One region of the Duganella vulcania genome, then DNA from elsewhere that is predicted to be linked to it. Evidence: predicted binding sites of a transcription regulator. Region 1 holds the regulator's gene; the other holds the start of a gene.
The links. Region 1 encodes LexA, which represses DNA repair genes until DNA is damaged. Its sites were predicted from a motif close to ACTGTATNNNNATACAGT; they were not measured.
Positions count from the first base shown of each region.

Region 2: dinB (DNA polymerase IV) is a predicted target of LexA. The motif match lies at 4,186-4,203, and genes of this name have one in related genera.

Region 1 is NZ_WWCX01000055.1:25,564-33,457, reverse strand. Features, by position in the region: gene folC (bifunctional tetrahydrofolate synthase/dihydrofolate synthase) at 1-348, shown strand, start outside; gene GTP90_RS23615 (SPOR domain-containing protein) at 371-1,417, shown strand; gene GTP90_RS23610 (CvpA family protein) at 1,435-1,923, shown strand; gene purF (amidophosphoribosyltransferase) at 1,962-3,485, shown strand; gene GTP90_RS23600 (cystathionine gamma-synthase family protein) at 3,541-4,785, shown strand; gene GTP90_RS23595 (hypothetical protein) at 4,843-5,337, shown strand; gene lexA (transcriptional repressor LexA) at 5,378-6,016, opposite strand; gene rpsF (30S ribosomal protein S6) at 6,228-6,614, shown strand; gene priB (primosomal replication protein N) at 6,633-6,938, shown strand; gene rpsR (30S ribosomal protein S18) at 6,954-7,244, shown strand; gene rplI (50S ribosomal protein L9) at 7,279-7,731, shown strand; gene GTP90_RS23565 (replicative DNA helicase) at 7,854-7,894, shown strand, end outside.
Region 2 is NZ_WWCX01000102.1:13,073-20,966, reverse strand. Features, by position in the region: partial or broken gene GTP90_RS30230 (hypothetical protein) at 1-1,869, opposite strand, end outside; gene GTP90_RS30225 (recombination-associated protein RdgC) at 2,042-2,938, opposite strand; gene dinB (DNA polymerase IV) at 3,020-4,171, opposite strand; gene GTP90_RS30215 (substrate-binding periplasmic protein) at 4,294-5,121, shown strand; gene GTP90_RS30210 (helix-turn-helix domain-containing protein) at 5,118-5,969, opposite strand; gene GTP90_RS30205 (nuclear transport factor 2 family protein) at 6,008-6,364, opposite strand; gene GTP90_RS30200 (MFS transporter) at 6,435-7,715, opposite strand; gene GTP90_RS30195 (S9 family peptidase) at 7,773-7,894, shown strand, end outside.

The DNA of each region.
Region 1 (7,894 bases):
AACCAGAACCTGGGCAATATGGGCTTCCACCCGTACACGTACGCCGTGTTCGGCTCCATGCACGACAAGGATATCGACGGCGTGATCGCCGCCATGTCCGAGCACGTGGACCACTGGTGCCTGGCCACGCTGCCGTCGCCGCGCTCGGCAACCGCCTCGGAACTGGCGGCCAAGGTGCAGATCGTCCAGCCTGAAAAGGCCGAACGCACCATCAATATCTTCGACGATCCGGCCGCGGCGTACGCAAATGCGATCAGCCGAGCCGGGGAGAATGATAGAATTGTGGTCTTTGGATCTTTCCTCACGGTCGCCGGCGTCATGGCGGCGCGAAAATCCGCATTCCATTGAACGCACAGGACTGAAATCACGCATGGGCTTGTTCTCGAAACTCGGTAAAAACAAGCAAGAGGCCGCTGGTCAGGATAGCGGCTATTACACCAGCGCAGATGACCAGGCCGCGACGGAGCGCGCACGCTCCAAGCGTGCCTCGTCGGCGGATGGTTCCGCCAAATCCCGCCGCGGCAAAGACCGCGAAGCGGACGATCCTGTATTGCCGGAAAAGAAACGCGCGCGCCGCCGCCTGGTCGGCGCCATCGCGCTGGCGCTGGGCGTGGCCATCGGCCTGCCGATGGTGCTCGATTCCGAACCGAAGCCGCTGGCGTCCGACATCGATATCAAGATCCCGGCCAAGGACAAGCCGGCCGAGGCCGCGCCTGCGCCGGCGCCAGCCGCGCCGGTGCCGCAAAGCGCTGCGCTGGACAGCCGCGAAGAGATCGTCGACGACGTCAAGCCATCAAAGCCCGCCGCCGTGGCAGCAGCACCGAAGCCAGCCGCCGCACCCGTCGTCGCCGCACCCGTCACGCCGCCGCCGGTAGCCCCCGTCAAGGTCGACACCGCCAAGCACGAAGCCGAACTGAAAGCCGAAGCCAAGGCCAAGGCCGACACCATCGCCAAGAACAAGGCCGACAACGAAGCCAAGGCCCGCCAGGACGCCGACTACAAGCAGGAAGTCGAACGCAAGCAGGCCGAGGCGAAAGCCGAAGCCAAGGCCAAGGCCGAAGCCGAGCGCAAGCTGGCCGAAGCCAAGGCCGCCAAGCAGGCCGACAGCGCCAAGCCGGCCGCGACCTCGGAAGACGCGCGCGCCCTGGCCATCCTGGAAGGCAAGCCCGCCGCCAAGCCGGCCGCCGAATCCGCCCAGAAGTTCGTGCTGCAGGTGGCCGCGCTGAGCGACCAGGCCAAGGTCGACGAGCTGCGCGACAAACTGAAGAAAGCCGGCATCAGCTCCTACACCCAGAAGACGCCGTCCGGTGACATCACCCGCGTGCGCGTGGGACCGTTCACCAACAAGGATGAGGCCGAAAAAGTGCGGGCCAAGCTGAGCGCCATGGGCCTGAACGGCCGCCTCGAAACCGTCTGATCCAGCAGGCGCCCGACGTGACGATATTCGATTACCTGGTGATTTTTGTGTTGGTCGCGTCGGTCATCATCAGCATGATGCGGGGTCTGGTGAAGGAAGTGTTGTCGCTGGCGGGCTGGGTGGTGGCCTTCGTGGTTGCCAACGCCTACGCCGCCGCGCTGGCGCCGATGCTGCCGCCGGTGGTGCCGGGCGAGGTGCTGCGGCTGATCCTTGCCTTTATCGCACTGTTTGTCGGGGTGAAGATTTTGACGGGCCTGCTGGGCATGGCGCTGGGCGCCTTGCTCGACGCCGGCGGTCTCAGCATCGTGGACCGCGCGCTGGGTATGGTGTTCGGCTTCGGCCGCGGCCTGGTCATCGTTTTGGCGGGCGTCATCCTGTGCGGGATGACGTCGATACCGCAACAAGCATTCTGGAAGGATGCGCGATTGAGTCCGCTCGCGGAGACCGGAGCGCATACGGTGAAAGCCTTCCTTCCCGCTGCCATGGCGCAGCATGTGAATTTTTGAATTCTTTAAATCAGTAGCACCAGTCCAGGAGCAACATCATGTGTGGCATCGTCGGCGTCGTTTCTCATCAACCTGTCAACCAACTGCTGTATGACGCATTGCTGCTGCTGCAGCACCGCGGCCAGGATGCGGCAGGTATCGCGACCAATCACAGCAGCATGTTCGCCATGCACAAGGCCAACGGCCTGGTGCGTGACGTTTTCCGTACCCGTAACATGCGTACGCTGCAAGGCAATTCCGGCATCGGTCACTGCCGCTATCCAACCGCCGGCTCGTCGAGCGAGGAAGAGGCGCAGCCGTTCTACGTCAACGCGCCGTTCGGCATCACGCTGGCGCACAATGGCAACCTGACCAACTGGGAACAGCTCAAGAAGGAAATGTTCCAGAACGACCGCCGCCACATCAACACCGATTCCGACTCGGAAGTGCTGCTCAACGTGCTGGCCCACGAGATCCAGAAAGCCACCACCGGCATCTCGATCGACGCCGACACCATCTTCGACGCCGTGACCGTGCTGCATCGCCGCGTGCGCGGCGGTTACGCTGCCGTGGCGCAGATCGCCGGCGTCGGCCTGCTGGCCTTCCGCGATCCGTTCGGCATCCGTCCGCTGTGCCTGGGCATCAACGAGAGCGAGCAGGGCACCGAGTACCTGATCGCTTCCGAGTCCGTGGCGCTGGAAGGCATGGGCTTCCGCTTCGTGCGCGACATCGCGCCGGGCGAGGCCGTCTTCATCGACGCCGACAAGCAACTGCATTCGCGCCAGTGCGCCGACAATCCCTCGCTCAATCCTTGCGTGTTCGAGTTCGTCTACCTGGCCCGTCCGGATTCCGTGATCGACGGCGCTTCCGTGTACGCCACCCGCCTGAAGATGGGCGAGTACCTGGCCGAGAAGATCAAGCGCGAATTCAAGGATGGCGCGATCGACGTCGTCATGCCGATTCCGGACTCGTCGCGTCCGGCCGCGATCCAGCTGGCGCTGGCGCTGAACGTGGAATACCGCGAAGGCTTCATCAAGAACCGCTACATCGGCCGTACCTTCATCATGCCGGGCCAGGCCGCGCGCAAGAAGTCCGTGCGCCAGAAGCTCAACGCCATCGCTTCCGAGTTCAAGGACAAGGTCGTGCTGCTGGTGGATGACTCCATCGTGCGCGGCACCACCAGCCGCGAGATCGTGCAGATGGCGCGCGAAGCCGGCGCCAAGAAAGTGATCTTCGCTTCGGCGGCGCCACCGGTGATCTTCCCTAACGTGTACGGCATCGACATGCCTACCCGCGACGAGCTGATCGCCTACGGCCGCAGCACCGAGGAAGTATGCCGCGAAATCACCGCCGATCACCTGGTCTACCAGGACATCGACGCGCTGAAGCGCGCCATCTCCGACGTCAATCCGGCGTTGAAGAACTTCGAGGCGTCGTGCTTTGACGGCGTGTACGTCACCGGCGACATCTCCAAGGACTACCTGGACAAGCTGGAATACGCGCGCCACCATCCGAAGGCCTCCGCCCCCGAGGATGCGGGCCGCTCGCAACTGAACCTGAATCTCGCGACCGCCGAAGGCTGATGTCGCGCCCGGTGCGGTTCACGCCGCACCGGGCTTTTTTTTTGAATACGCGAATATGAACGACAAGAAGAATTACGGCTTCACCACCACCATCCTGCACAACGATCGCCAGAAAGGCATCGAGCACGGTTCGCTGCACAAGCCCATCCACACCTCGGTCGCCTTCGGTTACGGCGACGCGCGCCAGCTGGCGTCTGTGTTCCAGGGCAAGGAGCCGGGCTTCCGCTACGGCCGCCAGGGCAACCCGACCATCTCCGCGCTGGAAGACAAGGTCACCAAGATGGAGCAGGGCGTCGGCACGATCTGCTTCGCCACCGGCATGGGCGCGATCGGCGCCGTGTTCCAGTCGCTGCTGCGCGCGGGCGACCATGTGGTGTCGTCGTCGTTCTTGTTCGGTAACACCAACAGCCTGTGGCAGACCACCATGGCGCAGGGCGTGGGCGTGTCCTTCGTCGACGCCACCGATGTCGCCAACGTGGCCGCCGCCATCACCGAGCAGACCCGCGTGGTGTTCGTCGAAACCATTGCCAATCCGCGCACGCAAGTGGCGGACCTGAAGCGCATCGGCGAGCTGTGCAAGGAGCGCGGCATCCTCTACATCGTCGACAACACGATGACCACGCCTTACCTGTTCCGCCCGAAAGCGGTGGGCGCCGGGCTGGTGGTCAACGCGCTGACCAAGTCGATCGGCGGCCACGGCAACGCGCTGGGCGGCAGCCTGACCGACACCGGCGTCTACGACTGGACCCGGTTCGCCAACATCTACGAGAACTACAAGAAAGCCGCGCCGCTGCAATGGGGGCTGGCGCAGATCCGCGCCAAGGGCCTGCGCGACTTCGGCGCCTCGCTGGCGCCGGAAGCGGCGCACCACATCGCTGTCGGCGCCGAGACGCTGGCGCTGCGCATGGAACGCACCAGCGCGAACGCGCTGGCCTTGGCCCGCCTGCTGGAAAGCGACGAGCGCGTGGCCGCTGTCTATTATCCTGGGCTGGCGTCGCACCCGCAGCACGCGATCTCCAGCGAGCTGTTCCGCAGTTTTGGTTCGCTGTTGAGCTTTGAACTGAAGGACGGCATCGACTGCTTCGATTTCCTCAATCGCCTGAAGCTGGCGATTCCGGCCTCCAACCTGGGCGACACGCGCACGCTGATCATCCCGGTGGCGCACACGATTTTCTACGAGATGGGCGCCGAGCGCCGCGCCTCGATGGGCATCGCCGAGTCGCTGATACGGGTGTCGGTCGGCATCGAGGACACCGACGATCTGCTGGACGATTTCACCTGCGCACTGGAAGCTTGCTGAGCGCAGCCTCAAGCTGTGATAACCTAGGCTTTCAATTTTGCTAAGCGCGGAGGCGATATGAGGGCAGCATGGGTTCTGGCATTGACCGTGCTGTCGAGTAGCGCCTTCGCCGGCGACCAGGCCAGCCGCCTGGCGCGGCAAGCCGAGATCGAGTACTACACCAGCCGCTACGACGGCGCCGACATTGCGCTGGCCCGTTTCAATTGCAAGCAGCCCAACATCCCGATGCGCCCGGCCACGGCGGGCGGGCCGGCGCTCACGCAGGCGCTGGCCGCCTGGCACGACTGTTACGATCAATTCCTGGCCAACTACAACGCCGCGCTCCCGGTCGGCAAGAGCATCCCCGCCGACCTGGCCGACCTGATGACGGACGATGAGATGGGCGCCGCCCAGGCCTTGATGAGCCAGGTGTTCGTGCAAGTGGCGGACGAGGCCAAGCGCCAGGCCGACGCTGTCGCCCTGGCGCAGAGCGCGTGGGAAGGCCGTCAAGGCGACCTTGCCCTGAGCGCGCGCGACCTGTCGCATCAGCCGGAGACAGCGGGCAAGCGCTAGGCGCCTGATGCGTAACCCGAGGCCGATGTTTGCGTGGTCTTTAGTGCCAGCTGCGCATCAGGCCGACCGCCAGGCCTTCCAGCGCGAACTCGTCGGCTTCGGGATCGACCTTGATGATCTTGAAGTCCGGGTTTTCCGGCAGCAGCTCGACGGTGGAGCCGGTCTTGCGGTAGCGCTTGACCGTGACATCGTTGCCGATGCGGGCCACGACGATCTGGCCGTTCTTGGCGCTGTCCACCTTCTTGACCGCCAGCAGGTCGCCGTCCATGATGCCGGCGTCGCGCATCGACTCGCCGCGCACCTTCAGCAGGTAGTCCGGCTTGGAAGAGAACATGGCCGGATCGACGCTGTAGCTGGTCTCCAGGTTTTCCTGCGCCAGGATGGGCGAGCCGGCGGCCACGCGGCCGATCAGCGGCAGCGACATCATCAGCGACACCGGCACCTTGGGCGTGGCCGGTTCGGCATGCACGCCCAGCAGGCGGATGCCGCGCGAGGTGCCGGCGGCGATCTCGATCGCGCCCTTGCGCGCCAGCGCCTGCAAATGCTCCTCGGCCGCGTTGGCGGACTTGAAGCCCAGTTCATTGGCGATCTCGGCACGGGTCGGCGGGAAGCCGGTGTTCTCGATGGCATCCTTGATCAGATTGAGAATTTGTTCCTGTCTTGCGGTGAGCTTGATCATAGAGTGCTTTAGGCCTGTGTATATAGACAGTCTGTATTTTTGTACAGTGTGAAGCGAAAAGCAAGGGAATTTGTTGCTTTGAGCGAAATAAATTCATGTGGCGGGCAGATTGTCTTTTGCAGGGAAAGCTGATATAGTCGCGGGCTTACCTCTTCCCACACCTGTCTTGACGCCAGGGTGGGCTATATTCACAGTCCTTAAGGGAGTTTGCATGCGTCACTATGAAATAGTATTTATCGTCCACCCGGACCAGAGCGAGCAAGTGCCCGCCATGATCGAGCGTTACAAAACCACCGTAACGACCCGCGGCGGCGCCGTGCACCGTGTTGAAGATTGGGGCCGTCGTCAGATGGCTTACTCGATCCAGAAACTGGCTAAAGCACACTACATCTGCCTGAACATCGAATGCGACAACGAGACCCTGGTCGAGCTGGAAACCGCCTTCAAATTCAATGATGCCGTGCTGCGTCACCTGACCGTCAAGATGAAGAAAGCGGAAACCGCTCCTTCGCCGATGATGAAGTCGGTACAACGTGAAGATGCAGCGAAATCGCATCGCACCGAAGCTCCAGCAGCCGCTGCTGCTCCTGCGGCCTAATTGTTACCGGGAACCGAGCTGAATCAGCTCCAGTTGATTGCCTTGATCGCCGAACGGGACGCCTTGCGCTACACCCCGGCCGGCATGCCGATCGTGAACGCTGTACTCCAGCACCGGTCGCAGCAGGTCGAGGCAGGCATCGCCCGATTGAGCGAGTTTGAAGTTGCCGCGGTTGCCGCTGGCGAGATTTCAGGCCGCTTCAGTCAGGCGCCACTGGCAGGCATGTATCAGTTCACCGGTTTCCTGAACAAGAAGAATCGCAATAGCAAAAGCCTGGTGTTTCACATCATTGATTTTAGTGCTGTCCCAGACAGCTCAATTTAGATACAGGAGCCTAAAATGGCATTCGGTAAAAAGTTCGACAAAAACAAGCTCAAGCTGAAAGAAAAGCGCAAGCAACAAAACCCACTGTTCAAGCGCAAGAAGTTCTGCCGCTTCACCGCAGCAAACGTAGAACAAGTTGACTACAAAGACGTCGACACCCTGAAAGACTTCGTCCAGGAAAACGGCAAAATCATGCCAGCACGTCTGACCGGTACCAAGGCGCACTACCAGCGTCAAGTTGACACCGCAATCAAGCGCGCTCGCTACCTCGCGCTGCTGCCTTACACCGATCTGCACCACGCTTAATTGCGTCGTCTAGATAAGATCCTGGAGAAGAACTATGCAAATCATTCTGTTAGAAAAAGTCGTCAACCTGGGCAACCTGGGTGAAGTCGTTAAAGTCAAAGACGGTTACGCACGTAACTTCCTGATTCCGCAAAAAATGGCTCGCCGCGCTACCGCGTCCGCCGTTGCTGAATTCGAAGTCAAGCGCGCTGAACTGGAAAAAGCCGCTGCCGAGAAACTGGCTGCCGCTCAAGCCCAAGGCGAGAAACTGAACGGCATGACCGTGAACGTTTCGCAAAAAGCTGGTGTAGACGGCCGTCTGTTCGGTTCCGTGACCAACTTCGACATCGCTGAAGCCCTGAGCAAAGCTGGTTTCGCTGTTGAAAAAGCTGCCGTGCGCATGCCTACCGGTCCTCTGAAGACCGTTGGCGAGCACCCAGTAAGCGTTGCTCTGCACACCGACGTGGTGGTGGAAGTGACCGTTGCTGTCGTGGGCGAAGCTGCCTAATACTTTTTCAGGCGGAAACGTCTGATCAGTGTTGCAACACCATTGAAAAAGCCGGGCTTGCCCGGCTTTTTTCTCGTCATAAATTTGTAATACGGCTCAAGCAAGCAGGTATAATTCGCGCCATGAACGCCCCCTCCGATCCGCAAGTCGATTCACTCCGCGT
Region 2 (7,894 bases), on a different contig from region 1:
GCGCAGCGCGGCGATCTGCGCCGTGGTCAGCAGTTGCACCTGGCCCAGCGCGGCCAATTGATCGGAACCCAGCGCGGCGATCGCGGCGGTGCGCAGCGACGACAAGGTGGCCGGGTTGAGCGCGGCGATGCCGGCGGCCGACAGGCTGCCCGCCTGCTGCGAGCTCAAGGTGCCCACCTGGGCGGCGTTCAGGGCGTGCAGCTGGTCGCTGCCCAGCGCGGCCAACTGGGCCGTGCTCAGCACCGCCACCTGGCGCGTGCCCAGGCCGGCCAGCTGGGCCGTGCTCAGGCCGCCGAAACTGGCGCTGGCCAGGCCGGCGATGGCGTTGGTGCCCAGCGCGGCGAAGTCGTCATGCTCCAGCCCGGCCAGTCCGTCCGTGCCAAGCGCGTTGAATTGTTTGCTGCTGAGGACGCCGATCTGCGCGGTGGTCAGCGCCGTCACCTGCGCGCTGCTCAGCGCGGCGGCCTGCCGGGTCGACAGCGACGCGATGGCCTGGGTGCCCAGCGCCGCGATGTCGGCCGTCTGCAGCACCGCCAGCTGCACCAGCGACAAGGCGGCCAGCTGCGCGGTGCTCAACGCGGCGGCCTGCGCCGTGGTGAGCGCCGCCACCTGGTCGGTGCCCAGGCCGGCCAGCGCGGCGGTGCGCAGCGCGGCGATCTGGGCGGTGGTCAGCTGCGCGAACAGCGTGCCGCCGGCGGCGTAGCCCAGCCCGGACAGCTGGTCGGAGTTCAACGCGGCCAGCGCGGCGGTGCTCAAGGCCTTCAGCGCGGCGCTGCCAAGCGTGTACAGGTCGGCCGCCGACAGGCCCAGCGCCTGGCGCGAGCCCAGCGCGCCGATCTGCAGCGTCGACAGCGACTGCACTTGCACGCTGCTCAGCGCGGCGACCTGCTCGCTGCTCAGGGCGGCGAAGTGGCGGGTGCCGAGCGCGCCCAGTTGCGCGCTGTCCAGCGAGGCCAGCAAGGCCGGCCCCAGCAGCGCGATGGCGGCCGGGTTCAGCGCGGCCAGGTCGGCGCCCGGCAGGCCGGCGATCGAGTCGCTGGACAGGGCGGCCAGCTGCCGGCTGCTCAGCGCGGCAAATTCGGCGGTGGTGAAGGCGCCCAGCTGGGTGCTGCTCAGCGCGGCCATCTGCTGCGTGCTCAGGCCGGCGATGGTGGCGGTTTTCAGCGCGGCCAGGTCGGCCGTTTCCATGCCGGCGATGGCGTCGGTGGACAGGGCGTTCAATTGCGCGCCGCTCAGCGCGGCGGCCTGCGCGGTACCGAGCGCGGCCACCTGTGCGGCGCCCAGCGCGGCCAGCTGCGACGTGCTCAACGCGGCGATGGCCTGCGTGCCGAGCGCGGCGATGCCGCGCGTGCCGATGGCGGCGATTTCATCGGCCGTCAACGTCGCCAGCTGGCGTGTGCTCAGGGCGCTCAACTGGCCGGTGCTCATCAGGGCCACCTGGTCGGACGACAGGCTGGCGATATTGGCGACGCTCAGCGCGGCCAGGTCGGCCGTTTCAAACGCGGCGATGGCGTCGGTGCTCAGGTAGCTGAAGGCCCGGGTGCCCAGCGCGGCCACCTGGGCGGTGGTCAGCGCGGCGACCTGCGCGCTGGTCAGCGCGCCCATGAAGCCCGACGGCAGCGCGCCCACCGCGTTCAGCGTGGCCGCCTTGATGGCGGCCAGGTCGCGCGTGGTCAGCACCGCGACGTTGCTGGTGGCCAGCCAGGACAGCTGGGCGCTGCTCATCACGGCAAGGTGGTCGGTGCGCAGCGCCGGCACCTGGAGCGAACTCAACGCGGCGATGTCCTCGCTGGTCCACGACAACACATCCTGCGTGCTCAGGGCATTGGCGATCTGGTCGGTGGACAGTATGGGGACGAGGGTGCTCATCGCGAGTTCCTTATTTGATAACACCTTTCACTATAGCAGAATTCGTTCTAATTTCCATAAAGCAACGGATTTATTTTGCTGGTTTTTATCAAAAATTACATGAAAAATGCCGCAAAATCAAAGACTTTGCGGCATCCTTAACCAACAAGCAACGGCTTTTGTGGCGCGGCGATCAAGCCTTGGCTTCGCCGCCCAGCGCCTCGACCACGTCGGCCATCAGCTTGGCCAGTTCGCCGGTCATCAGCATGAAGTCGCCGTCGAAGCGTTCCTCGTCGTTGCGGGTGCTCGATTCCTTTTCCGCGATCACGTCCAGCGGCTTGATGCCCTTGATCGCCAGCGACTCGGTCAGCACGAAGGAGATCTTGCTGTCCCAGGTCATGGCCAGGCGCGTGCACTGCTTGCCGGCCGCGATGTGGCGGCGCACCTCGTCCGCTTCCAGCGTGTGGCGCACATAGCGCACCGCCGCCTTGCTCTCGCCGGTGGCGCGCAGCTCGGTGTCCATGTCGACCGTGAAGCCGGCCGGCGCGTCGTCGGCCTGCAGCCATTCGGTCATCACGCCCACCGGCGAGCGCTGCACGCGCAGGCTTTCCAGCGGCAGCTTGTCGACCGCCTTGAGCAGCAGCTTGATCACTTCGTCGGCCTTGGCCGGGCTGGCCGCGTCCACCACCAGCCAGCCGTTGACCGGATCGAGCCAGGTCCAGACATTGCTGCGGATCGAGAAGGCGCGCGGCAGCAGCTCGTCGGCCACGCGTTCCTTGAGTTCCTTCATCGCCTTCTTGCCGGGAGCGAAGCCTTGCGCCTCTTCCATCTCGGCGGCGCGCGCCTTGGCGACCTGGTTGATGACGGTGTTCGGCAGCAGCTTCTTCTCGGTGCCCAGCAGGATCAGCATTTGCTTGTTGACCACGTGCACCAGGCCACCGTTCGGGCGGGGACGGTCCCAGCCCTGGCGCAGCAGTTCATTGCTGCTGGCCGGGACGAAGGAGTGCGGCTCCAGCGCCGCTTCCAGTTGTTCGGGGGTAAAGGCCCAAGGGGCCGGCAGACGGTAAATCTGTAGATTCTTGAACCACATGTGTTGAGCCTTGTTTCAGTAATGCCAGGGGAGCGCCATTTTACACGGTGATGGCGGCGCCGGACCGAATCTGTTGCTTGCCTAGGCGAACAATTCGCCTTGCCGGGGCACAGCCATCTGCGCAGCTGTGCCGGGCGGCTCCAGCGTGCTGGCGCGCACGCCCAGCAGGCGCAGCCGGCGTTGCAGCGGCACCCGTTTCAGGCATTCGCGCGCGGCCTGCAGGATGCCGGCCGCGTCCGCCACGGGCTGCGGCAGCGTGACGTTGCGGCTGACGATCTGGAAGTCGTCGAAGCGCAGCTTGATGCTGATGGTGCGGCTGACGTAGCCCTTGCGCTTGAGGTCGTCCGCCAGCCGGTCGCACAGCGTGGTCAGGATGGACGACAGCGTGCCCCGGTCCTGGCGCGCGTGCAGGTCGCGCTCGAAGGTGGTCTCGCGGCTGATCGACTTGCTCTCCGAGCTGGTGGAAATGGCGCGGTGGTCGATGCCGCGCGCGGCGTCTGCCAGCCAGGCCGAATAGTGGGCGCCGAAATGGTCCTGCAGCAGGCCGGCGTCGGCGGCCGCCAGCTGGCCGATCGTGGCGATGCCCAGCGCCGCCAGCTTCTCGGTGGCCTTGGGGCCGATGCCGTTGATCTTGCGCACGCCCAGCGGCCAGATGCGCGCCGGGATGTCGTCGTAGCCCAGCACGGTCAGGCCGTCCGGCTTTTCCAGGTCCGAGCAGATCTTCGACAGCAGCTTGTTGGGCGTCACGCCGATCGAGCACGACAGCCCGGTGGCGTCGCGCACGGCCTGCTTGATGCGCTGCGCCAGCTCGCGCGTCTCGCCTGCCACATGGGTCAGGTCGATATAGATCTCGTCGATGCCGCGGTCCTCGAAATCCGGCGCGATGGCGGCCACGGCGTTCTTGAACAGCCGCGACATCTGGCGGTAGGCGTCGAAATTGACCGGCAGCAGGATGGCGTCCGGCGCCAGCTTGGCCGCCTTCATCATGCCCATGGCCGAACCGACGCCCAGCGCGCGCGCCTCGTAGGTGGCGGTGGTGATGACGCCACGGCCGACATAGTCGCGCAGCCGCGAAAACGTGTGGCTGCCGTCCGCCTGCCGCACCGGCTGGGCGTCGCGCCCGCCGCCGATCACCACCGGCAGGCCGCGCAGCTCGGGATAGCGCAGCAGCTCCACGGACGCATAAAACGCGTCCATGTCGAGGTGGGCGATGCGGCGCTGGTCTTCAACCATGATGCGGAGAAATTACTGTGAATGCATACAGTATTCACTAAAATGCATCAGTCCGCAAGACCCCGCCCTATTTGCGGCCGCCGGGGTTACACTGGAGACCACGACCGTTTCCTCCGGCCACCATGACCAAGCGCCTGACCTTCGCATTGCTGAGCACGTTGCTGTCCACCGCCCCGGCGGCGGCGCCGGACGCCTGCCCGCCGGCCAGCGCCGGCTTCAGCGACCTCGGCTACGCTTCCTACCTCGACGGCTCCGCCATCCGCGGCATCACGGTCGACCTGCTGGAGGAAATCCACCGGCGCAGCGGCTGCACCTTCCAGCTGGGCTGGTATCCGCACGGCCGGGTGTACGCGCAATTCTTCAGCGGCCAGCTGGACGTGACCGGCGCCGCGCTGCGCAACGCCGAGCGCGACCGGCACGGCGTGTGGTTGCCCTACACTTATTCGCAGTTCGAACTGGTGCTGCTCAACCAGAGCGCCGGCGAGTTCCGCAGCCTGGCCGATTTTGTCGAGCGCAGCACGGCGCGCCTGAACGTGGCGCGCAGCATCGCGTACTCGCCCGCGACGCAGGCGCAGATGGACCGGCTGCAAAAGCTGGGCCGGCTGGAATACGTCAACGACTTCGGCGTGGTGTTCCGCAAGATCCTGGCCGGCCGCGCCGACGGCACGCTGGCGCCGCCGGCCATCCACGTGCTGCACCAGCGCCAGTTCCACCTGCAGGGCAAGATGCGCGCCACCGCCTTTGCCGAATCGCCGCGCGCGATGGTGGGCATCTACGTGTCGAAGCAGCTGCCGGCGGCGCAGCGGCGGCGCTACACCGAGGCGGTGCGGACCATCGTCGGCGACGGCACGGTGCAGCAGATCTACCTGCGTTATCTGAGCGCCGACATCACCCGCCAGATCTTCGCCGGCGGCGTGCGCGACATCCTGGACGCGATGCCGGCGGACTAGCCATGGCGCGCGCGGAACCACGCGGCGCTGGCCTCGTCGGCCGGGAAGAACGATTCGATACGCAGCTCGTGCACGGTGACATCGTGCGGCGTGCCCAGCGTGGCGATGGTGGTGAACAGGTTCAGCTCGACGCCATCCTTGCGCAAGGTCACCGGCAGGAAGGGCAGGGCGCGCCGGTCCAGGTTGGGCGACGCCTGGCCCAGGCCGTCGACGCCGGGCAGCGCCAGCAACTCGCCCAGCAAGGTGGTGGCTTCGCTGCCGGGGCCGTCGCTCATGGCCTCGCGCTGGATCCAGTGCAGCAGGTCGGCGCCGACCTCCTCCCAGTTGTGCAGGTAGCGCCGCGCGCCGTGCGGATCCAGCATCAGCTTGAGCACGTTGACCGAGCCGTCGGTGGGGATGGCCGCGTCGGCCGGCAAGTCCAGCAGCCAGCGCATCATGCCGGCCGCCGGCGCGTTGGCCAGCGCCAGGTTCCACAGGCGATCGACCACCAGCGCCGGATACGGCGCCTGCTGCGCCAGCATGAAGTCCAGCGCCCGCCGCACCGCGCCCAGCTCGGGGTCGGACAGCTTGCGCTCCTGGTAGGCCGGCGCGTAGCCGGCCGCCAGCAGCATCACGTTGCGCTGGCGCAGCGGGATCTCCAGCACCATGCCCAGCTTGAGGATCAGATCCTTGCTGGGCTGCGAGCGCCCGCTTTCCAGGAAGCTGATGTGGCGCTGCGAGATCGTGCTCTCGGTCGACAAACGCAGCTGGCTGTAGCCGCGCTTGCCGCGCCAGTACTTCAACGCGGCGGCGAAGTCGCTGAAATAATCGGTCGCGCCGTGGGCGCCGGATGGATGCGATGCGGACATGCGGGTCTCCTTGTCCGGCAATGATAGCCCGGCCGCGATCACGCCGCGTTCAGGAAGCCGGTCACGCGGGTCAGGCGGCCGTCCTCGCCCAGCTCGGCGACATCGGTGCCGTGCGCCACCGGCGCGCTGCCCGGCGCGGCCAGCGTCCACGAAAAGCGCACCACGTCGTTGTGGCCGTCCGGCGTGCCGTCCAGTTCGAAGCGGAAGCCGGGGAACTGGCTTTGCGCGCCGGCGATCATGGCGTCGATGCCGTCGTGGCCGGCGCCGCGCATCATCGGGTCGAGGTAGCGGGCGTCCAGCGCGAAGGCGCGCGCCACCAGCGCGCGGCGGGCGGCGGCGTCGCGTTCGTTCCAGACGGCCAGGTATTGGGTGGCGATGTGGGCTGGGGTGTGCATGGTGATCTCCTTGAGTGGTTGATGTCGAATCGACAGAAACCATTGTCCGGAAATCGCTGCGGCGCGGCGATTACGTCCCAGGTAATCGTCGCGCCAGCACCAGCGCGGCGCCGGCCACCAGGCTGGCCGCCAGCAGGTAGATGCCGTTGGCCGTGCTGCCGGTCGCGTCCTTGATGGCGCCGACCAGGTAGGGACTGGCGAAGCCGGCCAGGTTGCCCACCGAGTTGATCAGCGCGATGCCGGCCGCCGCCGCCGCGCCGCCCAGCATCGCGGTCGGCAGGCTCCAGAAGATCGGGAAGGTGCTCAGGATGCCGGCCGTGGCCACGCTCAGCGCGGCCATCGCGATCGCGGTGTTGTCGCTGTAGACGGTGGCCACCACCAGGCCCAGCGCGCCGGCCACGGCCGCCGCGGCCGCGTGCCAGCGCCGCTCGCCGCTGCGGTCCGAGTGGCGCGCGGCCAGCACCATCGCCACCGCCGCCACCGAATACGGGATCGCCGTCAGCAGGCCGATGTCGAACACGTTCTTGACGCCGCTGTTCTTGATCAGCTGCGGCAGCCAGAAGCTCACGCCGTACAAGCCCATCACGAACAGGAAGTACACCAGCGCCAGCAGCCACACCGTGCCGCTGGCGAACACCCGTGCCAGAGGCAGGCGCTGCTGGTGCTGGCCGTCCTCGGCGATGGCGCGTTCCAGTTGCCGCTTGTCGTCCTCGGTCAGCCACTTGGCGGCGCGGATGCCGTCGTCCAGGTAGAACAAAGTCCACACGCCGATCAGCACCGACGGCAAGCCTTCGAGCAGGAACAGCCATTGCCAGCCGCTCAGGCCATGGCGTCCGGCGAAGGCCTGCATGATCCAGCCCGACAGCGGCCCGCCCACCACGCCGGCCACCGCCACCCCGCTCATGAACAGCGCCACCATGCGCGCGCGGCGGTGGGCCGGATACCAATAGGTCAGGTACAGGATGATGCCGGGGAAGAAGCCGGCCTCCGCCGCGCCGAGCAGGAAGCGCAGCAGGTAGAACGTCGCCACGCTGTTGGCCAGCATCAGCGCCGACGAGATCAGCCCCCAGCTGATCATGATGCGGGCGATCCAGATGCGCGCGCCGGTGCGCGTCATCAGCAGGTTGGACGGCACCTCGAACAGGAAGTAGCCGATGAAGAAGATGCCCGCGCCCACGCCGTACACGGTATCGCTGAAGCGCAGGTCGGCCAGCATCTGCAGCTTGGCGAAGCCGACGTTGACGCGGTCCAGGTAGGCCGCCACGTAGCACAGGAACAGGAAAGGCATCAGCCGCCAGCTGACGCGGCGGTACAGGGGATCGAGCCCGGTGTCGGAAATAGTTGTTTTCATTTGCTTATTTTGCAATACAATTTGCGGCTGACGAACAGCCCGGAGCCCTCGACCGCCATGCTACGCATCCTGCCCGCACTCCTTGCCCTGCCCGCCATACTGGCCCTGGCCGCACCGGCCGCGCCACCGGTCGCCGCCACCAAGCCCTGGCGTGAACACTACCATGGGCAAGCACTGGA